3 regions of the Enterobacter cloacae complex sp. 394F7 genome follow, and region 1 is predicted to be linked to each of the others. Evidence: riboswitches for the same ligand, from Rfam matches in the RefSeq annotation. Region 1 holds a riboswitch; each other region holds the start of a gene.
What was found. Region 1 has a riboswitch for thiamine pyrophosphate ahead of thiB (thiamine ABC transporter substrate binding subunit). Riboswitches for the same ligand answer to the same signal wherever they lie in the genome.
Positions count from the first base shown of each region.

Region 2: linked by a shared signal. The riboswitch ahead of thiM (hydroxyethylthiazole kinase) and the one ahead of thiB (thiamine ABC transporter substrate binding subunit) in region 1 are both predicted to bind thiamine pyrophosphate.
Region 3: linked by a shared signal. The riboswitch ahead of thiC (phosphomethylpyrimidine synthase ThiC) and the one ahead of thiB (thiamine ABC transporter substrate binding subunit) in region 1 are both predicted to bind thiamine pyrophosphate.

Region 1 is NZ_JBXWCS010000001.1:365,572-370,222, forward strand. Features, by position in the region: gene thiP (thiamine/thiamine pyrophosphate ABC transporter permease ThiP) at 1-887, opposite strand, end outside; gene thiB (thiamine ABC transporter substrate binding subunit) at 863-1,846, opposite strand; TPP riboswitch at 1,878-1,978, opposite strand; gene sgrR (HTH-type transcriptional regulator SgrR) at 2,015-3,670, opposite strand; gene sgrT (glucose uptake inhibitor SgrT) at 3,759-3,911, shown strand; gene AC2FAK_RS01835 (sugar efflux transporter) at 4,033-4,651, shown strand, end outside.
Region 2 is NZ_JBXWCS010000005.1:264,995-269,645, reverse strand. Features, by position in the region: gene AC2FAK_RS10165 (GntR family transcriptional regulator) at 1-255, opposite strand, end outside; gene thiD (bifunctional hydroxymethylpyrimidine kinase/phosphomethylpyrimidine kinase) at 298-1,098, opposite strand; gene thiM (hydroxyethylthiazole kinase) at 1,095-1,865, opposite strand; TPP riboswitch at 1,902-1,998, opposite strand; gene AC2FAK_RS10150 (DUF4225 domain-containing protein) at 2,613-3,419, shown strand; gene AC2FAK_RS10145 (hypothetical protein) at 3,416-3,730, opposite strand; gene AC2FAK_RS10140 (hypothetical protein) at 4,194-4,651, shown strand, end outside.
Region 3 is NZ_JBXWCS010000022.1:6,150-10,800, reverse strand. Features, by position in the region: gene thiE (thiamine phosphate synthase) at 1-329, opposite strand, end outside; gene thiC (phosphomethylpyrimidine synthase ThiC) at 329-2,224, opposite strand; TPP riboswitch at 2,304-2,413, opposite strand; gene AC2FAK_RS21950 (Rsd/AlgQ family anti-sigma factor) at 2,468-2,965, opposite strand; gene nudC (NAD(+) diphosphatase) at 3,061-3,834, shown strand; gene hemE (uroporphyrinogen decarboxylase) at 3,875-4,651, shown strand, end outside.

The DNA of each region.
Region 1 (4,651 bases):
ACGATCAACATCACATCCGCGATTCGGCTGTGCAGGCTGTCCTGAGGATCGCGCCAGCCTGTAATCTGATGACTGCCCGGTGGAATGGCTTTGCTCAGACGCTGACTCAGCAGGACCAGCACAAGACAGCACAGCATCTGTACCAGAGCCAGAAGCGCAGCGCGGCCGGGGTCGTAGTCGTAACTCAGCGCCTGGTAAATCGCCAGTTCGATGGTGGTCGCCTGTGGTCCACCACCAAGAGAAAGCACGGTGGCGAAACTGGCAAAACAGAGCATGAAGATCAGCGCCGCAACCGGAGGGATTTGACGGCGCAGCCACGGCCATTCGACAAAGCGGAAGAATGACCAGCCGCGCATACCCAGCTGTGCCGCAAGCTGACGCTGCTCGCCGGGGATAGCCTCCAGCGCCTGTAAAAAAAGCCGGGTCGCCATGGGCATGTTGAAAAAGATGTGCGCCAGCAGAATACCTTTGAGTCCGTAAGGGGAGAAGGTCCACTCCAGACCAAGCAGGTTAAAGAGGGCGGCCAGCCAGCCCTGACGACCATACACGCTCAGGATCCCAAATACCGCCACCAGGACGGGCAGGATCAGCGTCATGGCGCACAGTCTCAACAGCGCCTCCCTGCCGGGGAAGCGTCTGCGGTAGAGCGCCCGCGCGAGAAAAATGGCCGGGATCACCGACAGCAGGGCAGAGAGAAACGCCTGCCAGAAAGAGAACCGGATGACGTGCCAGAGATAGCTGTCGTGCCAGAGAGAGCTCAGATCACTCTCCGGCGCGTTAAACCACAATGCCAGAAAAGCACCCAGACTGACCGCCACCATCACTACAGCGGCGAGCAGTCCGGGAAATAACCAACCGGGAATTAGCGGCTGACGGCGCGTTGCCATTCACTTACCCATGCTGCTCGCTGCGCGGCGACCTGCTGCGGCGTAAACTCCAGCGAGGTTTGCGGTTTGGTCAGTTGCTCAAAGCCAGCAGGTAGCGTCACGTTGGTCACCGGATACATCCAGTTACCCGTTGGGATCGCATTCTGGAACGCCGGGGAGACCATGAATTTCAGGAACTTCTCGGCCAGTTCCGGCTGCTTGCTGGCGGCAGTGCGGGCAGCCACTTCCACCTGCAGATAATGACCTTCAGCGAAATCAGCGGCGGCGTAATTGTCTTTCTTCTCGGCGATAATGTGATAAGCCGGGGAGGTGGTGTAGCTCAGCACCAGGTCGCTCTCCCCTTTCAGGAACAGGCCATAGGCTTCGCTCCAGCCTTTGGTGACGGTCACGGTTTTGGCGGCCAGCTTCTGCCACGCTTCCGGCGTTTTATCACCGTATACCTTCTGCATCCACAGCAGCAGGCCCAGACCTGGCGTGCTGGTGCGCGGATCTTCATAAATCACGCGCCATTTCTGGTCGCTTTCCACCAGCTCCTTCAGGCTTTTCGGCGGGTTCTTCAGCTTGTTTTTGTCATAAACAAACGCAAAATATCCGTAATCGAACGGCACAAAGGTGTCGTTTTTCCAGCCGCCCGGCACGTTAACCGCATCTGTCGCTACGCCGCTTTTGGCGAAAAGTTTCGTTTGCGAGGCCGCATCCAGCAGGTTGTTATCCAGGCCGAGTACCACGTCGGCCTTGCTGTTTTTACCTTCCATACGCAGACGGTTAAGCAGCGAGACGCCATCTTCCAGCGCCACGAATTTCAGTTCGCAGTTGCAGTCGGCTTCAAAGGCTTTTTTGACGACCGGGCCTGGGCCCCAGTCGGCTGAAAAGGAGTCGTAGGTGTAGACCGTCAGGACGGGTTTTGCGAAAGCAGGTAGCGCAAACAGCGCCAGCAGGGGAAGCACTTTTTTTAACACTTTGCACCTCAAGGTTGAGTGGCAAAGGATTTTGAGCGACAGCCTCAAATCCCTTCGCCGGCGTTATCCGGATCAGGTTCGACGGGTATTATCTCAGCGCACATCAGTGATGCAGCACCCCGTTGAGAACGGCGGTATTGTAATGATTTGGCGAATATTACGAAAGTGTTATGGCTCCGGTGGCGCAAACCAGGCGGATTTAAAATCAAACCAGCCCAGCGTATTCATCCGTAACCCCCGCATACTGCGCTGGCCCTGGATCATCAGCCAGTGGTGGATCAGCGGCACGATCGCCTGTTCGGCCAGCAGCGCCTGACACCAGGTGGCCAGGTTCATCTCGCCCGCACGCCATTGCGCCGCATCCTGCTGCCAGTCCCGATCGATACAGTGCTGGATCAGCGGGACTTCATACAGGTGTGAGAAGAGCGAGAAATCGAGCGGCAGGGTGAAGTTGGCGCTGTTCAGCCAGATATCGCTGGTCAGTTCCCCCTGGTGCCATTCGTCATAGTCCACTTCCCTGATGTCCAGCCGGACGCCTTCTGCGGCCAGCAGTCTGGTCATGATCCTGGCGATAAAACGGTGTTCCACGTGCTCGCGGTAGTAGGTCAGGGTGACAGACTCCAGCCCTGCTGGTTTGTCACAGTGGGCCGGCCGGGCATGATGCCAGCGAGGAAGCAACCCGTACGCCGGGAACCAGTACGTCTGATACTGTTCTTCCGCATGGTAAATCAGATTGGAGGGAGATAAGACGTGGCTGATCCATTTGCGTACCGCCTGATTGGCCCCGCGGTGGGTGCGGCTGTCAAACAGCAGGTAGTAGCAGCCCTCCTCAAGGCGGCTTTCCACCGCCTTTTCGCCCGTTGTGGGGCCTTCAAGCGTCAGCCCGGCGCTGAGCTCTTCATTGAGATCCGGTAATACCCAGACGTTCACTTCGTCGATCAGCGCCCGGTAGCCAAAATAGTCATCAAACGCGCGAATTTTCAGCTGGTTATTGGTGTTACGCGACACGGCATAGGGCCCGGTGCCAATGGGCTGGCTGGCAAAATTGTGCAGCGATTCCCACTCTCCTGGCAAAATCATTGATGGGACATACCCCAGCAGCCAGGGGAGCCATTTATCCGGCTGAGACAGTTCTATATCCAGCGTCCAGGCGGTGGGGGAGTGAACGCGCGAAATATGCGAAAAAAGCGGAAGCTTGCGGGCACGTTCCAGTGAGGCGATGACATCGCGCATTTCCAGCTCGCGGCCGTGGTGAAAGTGGATGCCGGGACGTAAGAAGAAGCGCCAGTGACGTGGGGAGAGTTGCTGCCAGTGGTGCGCAATATCAGCTTCCAGTTCCCCGTTTTCCTCATTTATTCGCGTCAGGCCGCTGAATATTTGTCGCGCCATATGGGTTTCTGAGCGGCGCAAGGCCGTGCCGGGGAGCAGATTCTTCATCGGGCGATAGTAGAGCACCCGCAGAATGTGGCGGCCCTGACGAAAACTCCGCCCAAGATGGGAGACCAGCATCTGACGTACCGCGGCTTTATCGCCTACCAGTTGCACCAGCTGATCGATTCTGTCCTGTTCCAGCAGGTCTTCCGCTCGCTGTTGCTGCAAGGCCAGCCCGGTATAGAGAAAGGTCAGGCGTGAGCGTTTGCCGCGTCCCGCTTCGGCTTCCCAGTTTAACCAGCCCTGTTGCTGCATGGTGTTAAGCAGCGTGCGCATATGACGTCGGGAGCAGTTAAGGAGTTCAGCCAGTTCGTTAAGCGTGGTCTCCTGCGATTGCCCTTCGCAGCACTGCCAGAGGCGGATGAATTGTTGTTGCAGACGACCAGAAGGCATAAAAGGGGAACTCCTGACAAAAAATCAGCAATTTATTAATCCCTATATTAAGCCAATAATGATTCCCGATGAAGTGAGGAGGTACATTATGAAGAGGTCTACCGCACGTCAGTTTTATCAGCAGTACTTTTCAGCGACAAAAGGAACGTCCTGGCTGGCCCGTCAGTGTGCTGAGCAACGGCTGAAAATGTTAGAAGAACTGATGCAGTGGGACGTTACGAAACCGACCTCTTCTCGCTAACTCGCCTCGATCATGTGTGACTGAGTATTGGTGCTTATCACCCGCCAGCAAAATGTTTTTTGCTGGCTTTTTTCGTTTATTCTTTCACCCAATTTCGATTCGCTTTCACAAGGACTTGCAGATGCTCTGGTTAATGACGATGGGGCGACGCCTGAACGGCGTGTATGCCGCTTTTATGCTGGTGGCCTTTATGATGGGCGTGGCGGGGGCGCTGCAGGCACCGACGCTGAGTCTTTTTCTCAGCCGGGAGGTGGGGGCGCAGCCGTTTTGGGTCGGCCTGTTTTATACCGTGAACGCCATCGCCGGGATCCTGGTGAGCCTGGGGCTGGCGAAACGATCCGACAGCCAGGGCGATCGCCGCAAGTTGATCCTCTTTTGTTGCGCCATGGCTGTGGGTAACGCGCTGCTGTTTGCCTTTAATCGTCACTACCTGACGCTGATCACCTGCGGCGTGCTGCTGGCCTCGCTGGCGAACACCGCCATGCCGCAGCTGTTCGCGCTGGCCCGGGAATATGCCGACAACTCGGCGCGGGAAGTGGTGATGTTTAGCTCGGTGATGCGTGCGCAGCTCTCTCTTGCATGGGTCATTGGTCCGCCGCTGGCCTTTATGCTGGCGTTGAATTACGGTTTTACCGCCATGTTTTCCATCGCTGCGGGGATTTTTGCCATTAGCCTGGCACTGATTGCCTTCGTGCTGCCGTCAGTGGCGCGTGTCGAACAGACAGCGGATAAACCCATTA
Region 2 (4,651 bases), on a different contig from region 1:
TGTCCCGTAACCCCGGGCGCGCGTTACCACGCCCTCTTCTTCCAGCGCCTGCATCGCTTTGCGCACGGTAATGCGCGACACCCCGGTTAACTGGCTCAGATCGCGCTCGCCGGGCAGAATATTCCCGTGCTCCAGCACTCCGCTGCGTACCGCGTTTTTTACCGTTTCGGCAAATTTCAGATACAGCGGCATGTTGTCGGGCGCGGCGATCCGTTCATTCAGTTGAGCGATTAACCGGGTATGCGCTTGTTCCATCTCTGTTTTCTCAGGCCTGGTGTTTCCTGCCAGTATACTGGCTTACCACCATGCATGAAAATGATGAACCGGCCCAATACCGTGACCCACTTCCAGAGTATCGGCTTTTGCCAGCGCGGCGGAGAGCCACGTTTTGGCCTCGCGTACCGTATCGCCCCAGCTGTTGTGCCGTGGACGCAGCGCCGCCAGCGCGGCAGAGAGCGTGCACCCCGTACCGTGGGTATTTTTGGTGTGCACACGCGGGGCCGTGAAACGCAGTTCACCGTCACGGGTAAAGAGCCAGTCCGGGCTTTCATCGTCATCAAGATGGCCGCCTTTCATTAGCACCGCGCCACACCCCATCGCCAGCAGGGCGTTCCCCTGCTCTTTCATCTCACGTTCGTTCTGCGCGTGCGGCGCGTCTAACAGTGCGGCCGCTTCCGGCAGATTTGGCGTAATCAGCGCCACCTGCGGCAGCAGTTTCTTGCGCAATGTCTCAACAGCAGAGGCAGAGAGCAGCGGGTCGCCGCTTTTAGCCAGCATCACCGTATCCAGCACCACATTTTGCACCTGATAACGTTGCAGCCGCTCGGCCACCGCTTCGACGATATCCGTTTCTGCCAGCATCCCGATTTTGGTGGTGTCGATGCGCACATCGCTGAATACCGTGTCCAGCTGTGCACCGACAAAATCAGGTTCGATACGGTAGACCGACTGCACGCCACGGGTGTTTTGCGCCACCAGGGCGGTGATCACCGAGCAGCCGTAAGCGCCAAGAGCGGAGAACGTTTTCAGGTCGGCCTGGATACCGGCACCGCCGCTTGGATCGGTACCGGCAATCGTCAGAGCATTAATTCGTTTCATGCCTGTGCCTCCAGGTTGTGCAGCGCATCAAGGAACGCGCTGGCAAAGCTGCCCGGCCCGTGAGACTGCGCAACGGCGATCGTTCCGGCACGCTTCATCCATCCGCAGGCAGCGGCAACATTATCCAGCCGATCGCCCGGCAGCGAGCAGCTCGCCGCCACCACCGCCGAGAGCGCACACCCGGTGCCCACCACGCGGGTCATTAACGGATCGCCGCCCGCAACCTTTCGGGTGCGCTGGCCGTCGGTAACGTAATCCACCTCCCCCGTCACTGCCACAATGGCATTGGACTGGCGAGCCAGCGCCTGTGCGGCGGGCAGCGCGGCAGCGGCGGTGTCGGTGGTATCGACACCGCGTCCCCCTGCGCTCATCCCCGCAAGGGCGAGAATTTCCGACGCATTGCCGCGAATGGCGGCTGGTTTCAGTGCAAGGATCTGATGACAAAAGCGGGTACGGAACGCCAGAGCGCCCGCGGCAACCGGATCAAGCGTCCAGGGCTTGCCTGCCGCCACCGCGCTCTCAATAGCCCGACGCATCGACTGGGCGCGGGGCGTGGTGAGGGTACCGACGTTAATCAGCAGCGCATCGGCCATCCCGGCAAACTGCTCGGCCTCTTCGGCTTCAATCACCATTGCCGGAGAAGCACCAAGCGCCAGCAGAACGTTGGCCGTAAAGGTTTGCACGACATCATTGGTCATACAGTGCGTGAGCGGCGAACGGGTTCGGAAGTGATGTAAAACGTGTAAATCGAGCAGGTCAGGCTGCATGGGTTCGCTCCTGCCTTGCGTGAAGAAGCGATGACCAGAGGAGGCATCTGACTTCCCTACGCTGGCATTATCCAGATCAGGTAATACGGGTATTTCTCAGCCTTCACAAAGAAGGGCACCCCGAGTCAAATAAATAAAAATCAAAAGCTTGCGATTAACGTCCCGTTAATCCCTGTTCTGGATCATGCCAGCGGAAAGCCAAAGACTCAACCCTAAAAAATGCTCTGTGTCCCAGCTTGTATCACAAGCTGTATCCCACATCCAAACGACAAAAAGGCCGGATTGCTCGAGCCTCTTTTAGTTGTGATCTTTCGCTGTTTTCGAAACCGATCTGACGTGTGACGGTCTCAGCCAAATTTAAAGAGGCCAGGGATATGCTCGCTCTTCACATTGCAGCCCACAGCCCACGCAAGAACCTTCGCTATCACGTTCTGAAACGTGGGGGAAGCCTGCCAATACTCAAAAAAATATTAGAACCTTACCTGCCAGTAAGCTTGTTCTCTTCAATCCTTTCGACTGCAGTTTATAAGGTATAGAAAATGAAGAGTACGTTACTCGCTCGCAGTCCTGCCCGTACTCCAGGACGTTTGAAACGTCGGAGAATAAAAGTAGAGAATTGCGGCATGGAGTCTCAAAGTTTGATCATGTGTTCTTTCCGCTAAAATAAGACGTTGGGAATGTATTTCCTTTTGTCTTCGACCTTATTGCACGTAAAATGACCAGACACATTTTGGGAAGGAGTCTTTAATGGATATCGCGCTGCTCAACAGAGGCTGGAACAGAACATGGTCAGATACCATGGTGAATCTGGAAGCCCGGAAACTCGTCGAAACAGCAAACCGGTTGTCAGCATTCTATTTGCAAGATGGTCTAACACGTATCAAGTTTGTCGAAGAGATAAAACAGGTCGTAGAAAAGGAGTTCGAGGCAGCACGGCGAGCTAAAACAGACGAAGAATGCATTATATGCATCAAAAATCTGCGTGCCGAAACGGATAATCTGCACGAACAAGAACGCCTGTTAAAAACCAGAGCCGCACAACTTTATGCACAGGTCGAGTTTGTTCGGGAAAATAATAAAATCGTCGGATATATGATTTCGGCTGTGAATATCGTTATATCAGGGATGGTTTTCTATGGTGGGATGATCATGATCTCGACGATGAACCCTATTGGAGTCCTCGCTGGTGCAATCTTAGTTGCTGATGGCACTAACGGTATAACTAAAGAAGTGAATAAATTTTTATCTCAAGGGGAATCTAACTCTGAAGGTGTGGTCGCTGACAAAGTGATTAATATTGCTCAGTTTATGGGGTTTAAGGCTGAATCTGGTCTGGCTTTGTATAACACTCTGACATTAAGCGCAAACATCTACAGCATTTTTGGATTAGCGCGAAAAGCAGGTGCCTGGCGATTGTTCCGTTGGCTTCCCCACGATTACTATCGTAAAGTCAACATAATGAGTCGCCCCAAGTTAACTATGAAAATAGTAGGCTACGGTATCAAGGCTAAAGTTATTTTTGACCTGCTTTCCACCGAAGCACCGAATCATTAACCTCTGTATTTTCTCCAGAACCGCCAGGATTTGTAAGAAAGGACTGGCGGTTGAACAAAAACAGCAATCAACATTGCTATAGATAAACCGATCCCTGTGGATATGATGTATTGTATTTCATTTGAAATAATTACCCAGAGAAACATTGCCATGAAAGCGGAAAAGATCCAAATAACTATCCTGAATCGATTTGCCAGATCCTGAATCGCTTCTCCCAACGTACCACCATAGCTTTCAACATTGTTTTTTATCTTCTGCAAATCCGATGGTGTAAAACCAGAACGTAACAAAGCTTCATCAGTAACTTTCATATTGTATCGTCCTTTATCTTTCAAAGATGTTTCCCCAACCCCAGATTGTACAAGCAATCATACTGATGAACGTTATAGCAATCCAGCCGAAACTTTTCGCAGACTCTATCCCCTTTCTTATCGTCTGGGTGGTACCAGGGCGTTTCAACCATTTAAGGTTAACGATCACATAATGTTTATACAATTTATCAGATTTTAGACAATACAAGCCTTAATGCCCGTTAGTGAACCACTCAGGACTCCCAATCAGCCCCCATCAATCACAGAAGAAACTGAGGATATCCACACCGGCGGGAACAATCCGCAGCCGATCCAAGTTCCGCAGACACTGAAGGACAGCATCGATAAGAACCAGATGCCCGCAAAAGCCAAACCGCGACAAGCCAGCATAACGGCGGACACTTACCGGCAGTTATTCGCCTAACTGCCGCACACCGTCGCAGGTAACGCGCTTCGGTTTATTATGGTAACTGGCCGTCGTAAAAACGAAGTTGTTGAAATGGTGCGACAGGAGATACGGCGCGATGTATGGTTCATTTCTGGAAACCGTTCAAAGAATAGCAGCGTTCGCGACGTGCTGGGGCTTTCGCCTACAGACGCAGGCAAATGCTGGCCTGTCGGCGGAACAACTTTAAACGACGTTTTAGCGCGGCTGGGCGTGATGGCTGGTTACACCGACGAGCAGACCGGCGAACCGGTAGAAGTGACATGCGCCGTTCACAATTTGCGCCGTTCCTGGGCTAACATTCTGCGCATTGAGGTTAGACGCGATCAGGAAAAAACCGATCTAATGCTGGCGCACACATCACAGAACTATGATCAGACGTCAAAGACCTACCAGAAAATTGCGGAAATCCACACCGCAAACGTTGCGGATGGGTGGCGGCGCTGGAATAGCTACTGGCGACAAGCTATTGAACA
Region 3 (4,651 bases), on a different contig from region 1:
TGTGTTGACACCCCCAGTCTTAATCCAGCGTCCCGGATAGCGCTCAGGTCCGTTGTTTCCAGATCCTCCTGACCCAGATGCACACCGTACGCCTGGTGCTTAACGGCCAGTCGCCAGTAGTCGTTGATAAACAGGCGCGCGTCGTAGCGACGCCCCAGCGCGATGGCGGCGACCACATCGGCCTCCACCTCGTCATCACGTTTATCCTTGATGCGCAACTGGATTGTGCGAACGCCGCACGCCAGCAGGCGTTCGATCCACGCCACGCTGTCCACCACAGGATAGAGCCCTAAACGGAAGGGAACGGAAGGGAAATCAGGCTGATACATTACGCCTCCTCTTTTTTGAGGTAGATTTCGCCGCCCTTCGCGCGGAAGGTTTCTGACATATCCGCCATACCCACTTCAATGGTTTGCGCGGCGGCGTAGTCACGCACTTCCTGGCTGATTTTCATCGAGCAGAATTTTGGCCCGCACATGGAGCAGAAGTGCGCCACTTTACCCGACTCCTGCGGCAGAGTTTCATCGTGATACGCGCGGGCAGTGAAAGGATCGAGCGCCAGGTTGAACTGGTCTTCCCAGCGGAATTCAAAGCGCGCCTTCGACATGGCGTTGTCGCGGATTTGCGCGCCAGGGTGGCCTTTGGCCAGATCCGCGGCGTGAGCGGCGATTTTGTAGGTGATCAGCCCCTGCTTCACATCTTCTTTGTTGGGCAGGCCGAGGTGCTCTTTCGGCGTCACATAGCAGAGCATGGCGCAGCCGAACCAGCCGATCATCGCCGCACCAATCCCGGAGGTGAAGTGGTCATAGCCCGGAGCGATATCCGTGGTCAACGGCCCCAGGGTATAGAACGGCGCTTCGTGGCAGTGCTCCAGCTCTTCGGTCATGTTGCGGCGGATCATCTGCATTGGCACGTGTCCCGGGCCTTCAATCATCACCTGCACGTCATACTCCCAGGCGATTTTGGTCAGCTCACCCAGGGTATGCAGTTCGGCAAACTGCGCTTCGTCGTTGGCATCACGAATGGAGCCCGGACGCAGGCCGTCGCCCAGCGACAGGGAGACATCGTACGCGGCACAGATTTCACAGATCTCGCGGAAGTGTTCGTAGAGGAAGTTTTCTTTATGGTGCGACAGGCACCATTTGGCCATGATAGAGCCGCCGCGCGAGACAATACCGGTCAGACGCTTCGCCGTCATCGGCACGTAGCGCAGCAGCACGCCCGCATGAATGGTGAAGTAGTCGACTCCCTGCTCGGCCTGCTCCAGCAGCGTGTCGCGGAAGGCTTCCCAGGTAAGGTCTTCGGCAATACCGTTCACCTTCTCCAGTGCCTGATAAACGGGCACCGTTCCGATAGGCACCGGGCTATTGCGCAGGATCCACTCGCGGGTTTCGTGGATGTAGCGCCCGGTGGAGAGATCCATCACCGTGTCCGCGCCCCAGCGTGTCGACCAGACCAGTTTTTCCACCTCTTCTTCAATGGAGGAGGTCACGGCTGAGTTGCCGATATTGGCGTTGACCTTCACCAGGAAGTTGCGGCCAATGATCATTGGTTCAGATTCCGGGTGATTGATGTTGGCAGGGATAATCGCGCGGCCAGCGGCCACTTCATCACGCACAAACTCCGGCGTGATGTTTTCCGGCAGACGTGCCCCGAAGCCTTCTCCCGGATGCTGGTGGCGTAACACCTCGCTGCGGATACGCTCGCGGCCCATGTTTTCACGAATGGCGATAAACTCCATCTCCGGCGTGACGATGCCCTGGCGGGCATAGTGCAGCTGGGTAACGCATTTACCTGCTTTCGCGCGTTTCGGCGTCAGCAACCCGGTGAAGCGCAGCTCATCAAGACCATCGTCCGCCAGACGCGCTTTGGTGTACGCCGAGCTGCGGTCAGAGAGCTCTTCGCAGTCGTTACGCGCGTCAATCCACGGCTGGCGCAATTTCGCCAGCCCCTGCTGAACGTTAATGGCAACCGCAGGATCGCCGTACGGACCGGAAGTGTCATACACCGGAACGGCTTCGTTATCTTCATACTGCGGGTGCGCTTTGCTGCCACCGATAAGGGTCGGGCTAAGCTGGATTTCACGCATTGGCACGCGAATATCCGCCTGTGAACCGGTGATGTAAATGCGTTTTGAGTTCGGGAAAGCGGTGCCTTCCAGAGTGTCGATGAAGTGTTGGGCTTGTGCGCGCTGTTCGCGGCGGGTCAGTTTTGTTGTAGACATAGCTCATTCCAAAAGTGAAGGACATGGCTTGTCAGACGACGGATGAAGCAAGAGAGGATCGCCCTGGGGGCGATACAACAGCAGTGTGACTCTTGTTCCCTTCGCAGGTATTAGCCTGATCAGGTTCCGCGGATCCCGAATTAACGGTCTCAGCCCGTGCTTGCACACTGGGCACTCCGACAAGAAAAATCCCCCTCCGCAGAGGGGCGAATGGTTGTAAATTACTCGTTAACGATTAAGAACTCAAGCAGGTCGCGCGACGTTATCTTCGTGGCTCACATCCAGGCCGTGATCCAGGGCGAGGGCGATCAGCTTATCTTCCAGCGTGAATCGCTCTTCCAGCGCTTCGCCGAGGTCGGAAAGCGCCTGCTGAAACTCAAGATAGTTATCGTGATCGATAGCGTTCTCAAGCGTGGAATCGTAGTAATCCATGATCTGCTGGGTGTTAGCTTCCAGCAGCGGATAGAGTTTGCTGGCCGCTAAATACGGTGTAGTCCCTTCCATTTCGCGGATAATGCGTTCATAAATATTGAAATGGCCGTCGGACAGATAGTCGACCAGGCTCTGACAAAAATCATCCAGCGCTTTTTCATTCAACCGCATAAACGATTCTTTGCCAGGCTTAATACCGACCAGATTGTAATAAGCCACGAGTAGATGCTTGCGCACATGTAGCCAGCGATCCACCAGTTTGTTACTTCCTCTAACGCGCTCAGTCAGGCTCTCTAGCTGGTTTAACATGGTTGACTCCGCAAGGTTGAGAATTGAATCTGCTTATCCAAAATGTAACCACAATGCTAACAACATGTCAGTGAAGCGAAGGTAGTGCAATAGATATGGATCGTATTATTGAAAAATCAGATCTGGGTTGGTGGATCGTCAGTCACGAACAAAAATTATGGTTGCCTGCCGGGGAAATACCCTATGGCGCAGCAGAAAAATTCGATCTTGTCGGCCTGCCCGCGCTGAAGATCGGGGAATGGCAGGGTGAACCCGTGTGGTTGATCCAACAGCCACGCCGCAATGACATGGGATCGGTTCGTCAGGTGCTGGATCAGGATGTGGGTTTGTTCCAGCTGGCGGGCCGGGGCGTGCAGCTGGCTGAGTTTTACCGTTCGCATAAGTACTGCGGCTACTGTGGTCACACCATGCACCCCAGTAAAACCGAGTGGGCGATGCTCTGCAGCCACTGCCGTGAGCGTTACTACCCGCAAATTGCGCCGTGCATTATCGTCGCTATCCGTCGTGACGATTCCATCCTGCTGGCGCAGCACACCCGCCACCGCAACGGCATTCATACCGTGCTGGCCGGGTTCGTCGAGGTGGGCGAAACGCTGGAACAGGCGGTGGCGCGTGAAGTGATGGAAGAGAGCGGGATTAAGGTTAAAAACCTGCGCTATGTTACCTCCCAGCCGTGGCCGTTCCCGCAGTCGCTGATGACGGCCTTTATGGCCGATTATGACAGCGGCGAGATTGTCATCGACCAGAAAGAGTTGCTGGAGGCGAACTGGTATCGTTATGACGATTTGCCGCTGCTGCCACCGCCAGGCACCGTCGCCCGTCGGCTGATAGAAGATACCGTAGCAATGTGTCGGGCTGATGCTGAGTGACATGTTACACTGAGGCCATGACGCTTAAGGAACTGCAAAAATGACCGAACTGAAAAACGATCGTTATCTGCGTGCGCTGCTGCGCCAGCCCGTTGATGTCACCCCGGTGTGGATGATGCGCCAGGCGGGACGCTATTTGCCAGAATACAAAGCCACGCGTGCGCAGGCGGGCGATTTTATGTCGCTGTGCAAAAATGCCGAGCTGGCGTGTGAAGTCACGCTCCAGCCGCTGCGCCGCTTCCCGCTGGATGCCGCCATTCTCTTTTCGGACATTCTGACCATTCCGGATGCGATGGGCCTTGGGCTCTATTTCGAAACCGGCGAAGGCCCGCGTTTCACTTCCCCAATCAAAAGCAAAGCGGATGTTGATAAGCTGCCCGTTCCCGATCCTGAACAGGAGCTGGGCTATGTGATGAATGCCGTGCGCACCATTCGTCGTGAACTGAAAGGCGAAGTCCCGCTGATTGGCTTCTCCGGCAGTCCGTGGACGCTGGCGACCTATATGGTTGAAGGCGGCAGCAGTAAAGCCTTTACCGTGATCAAAAAGATGATGTATGCAGAGCCGCTGGCCCTGCATGCGCTACTCGATAAGCTGGCGAAAAGCGTCACCCTCTATCTGAACGCGCAGATCAAAGCGGGTGCGCAGTCGGTGATGATTTTCGATACCTGGGGCGGCGTGCTGACCGGGCGCGATTATCAGCAATTTTCGCTCTACTACATGCACAAAATCGTTGATGGCCTGCTGCGTGAAAATGAAGGCCGCCGTGTGCCGGTCACGCTGTTCACCAAAGGCGGCGGTCAGTGGCTGGAAGCCATG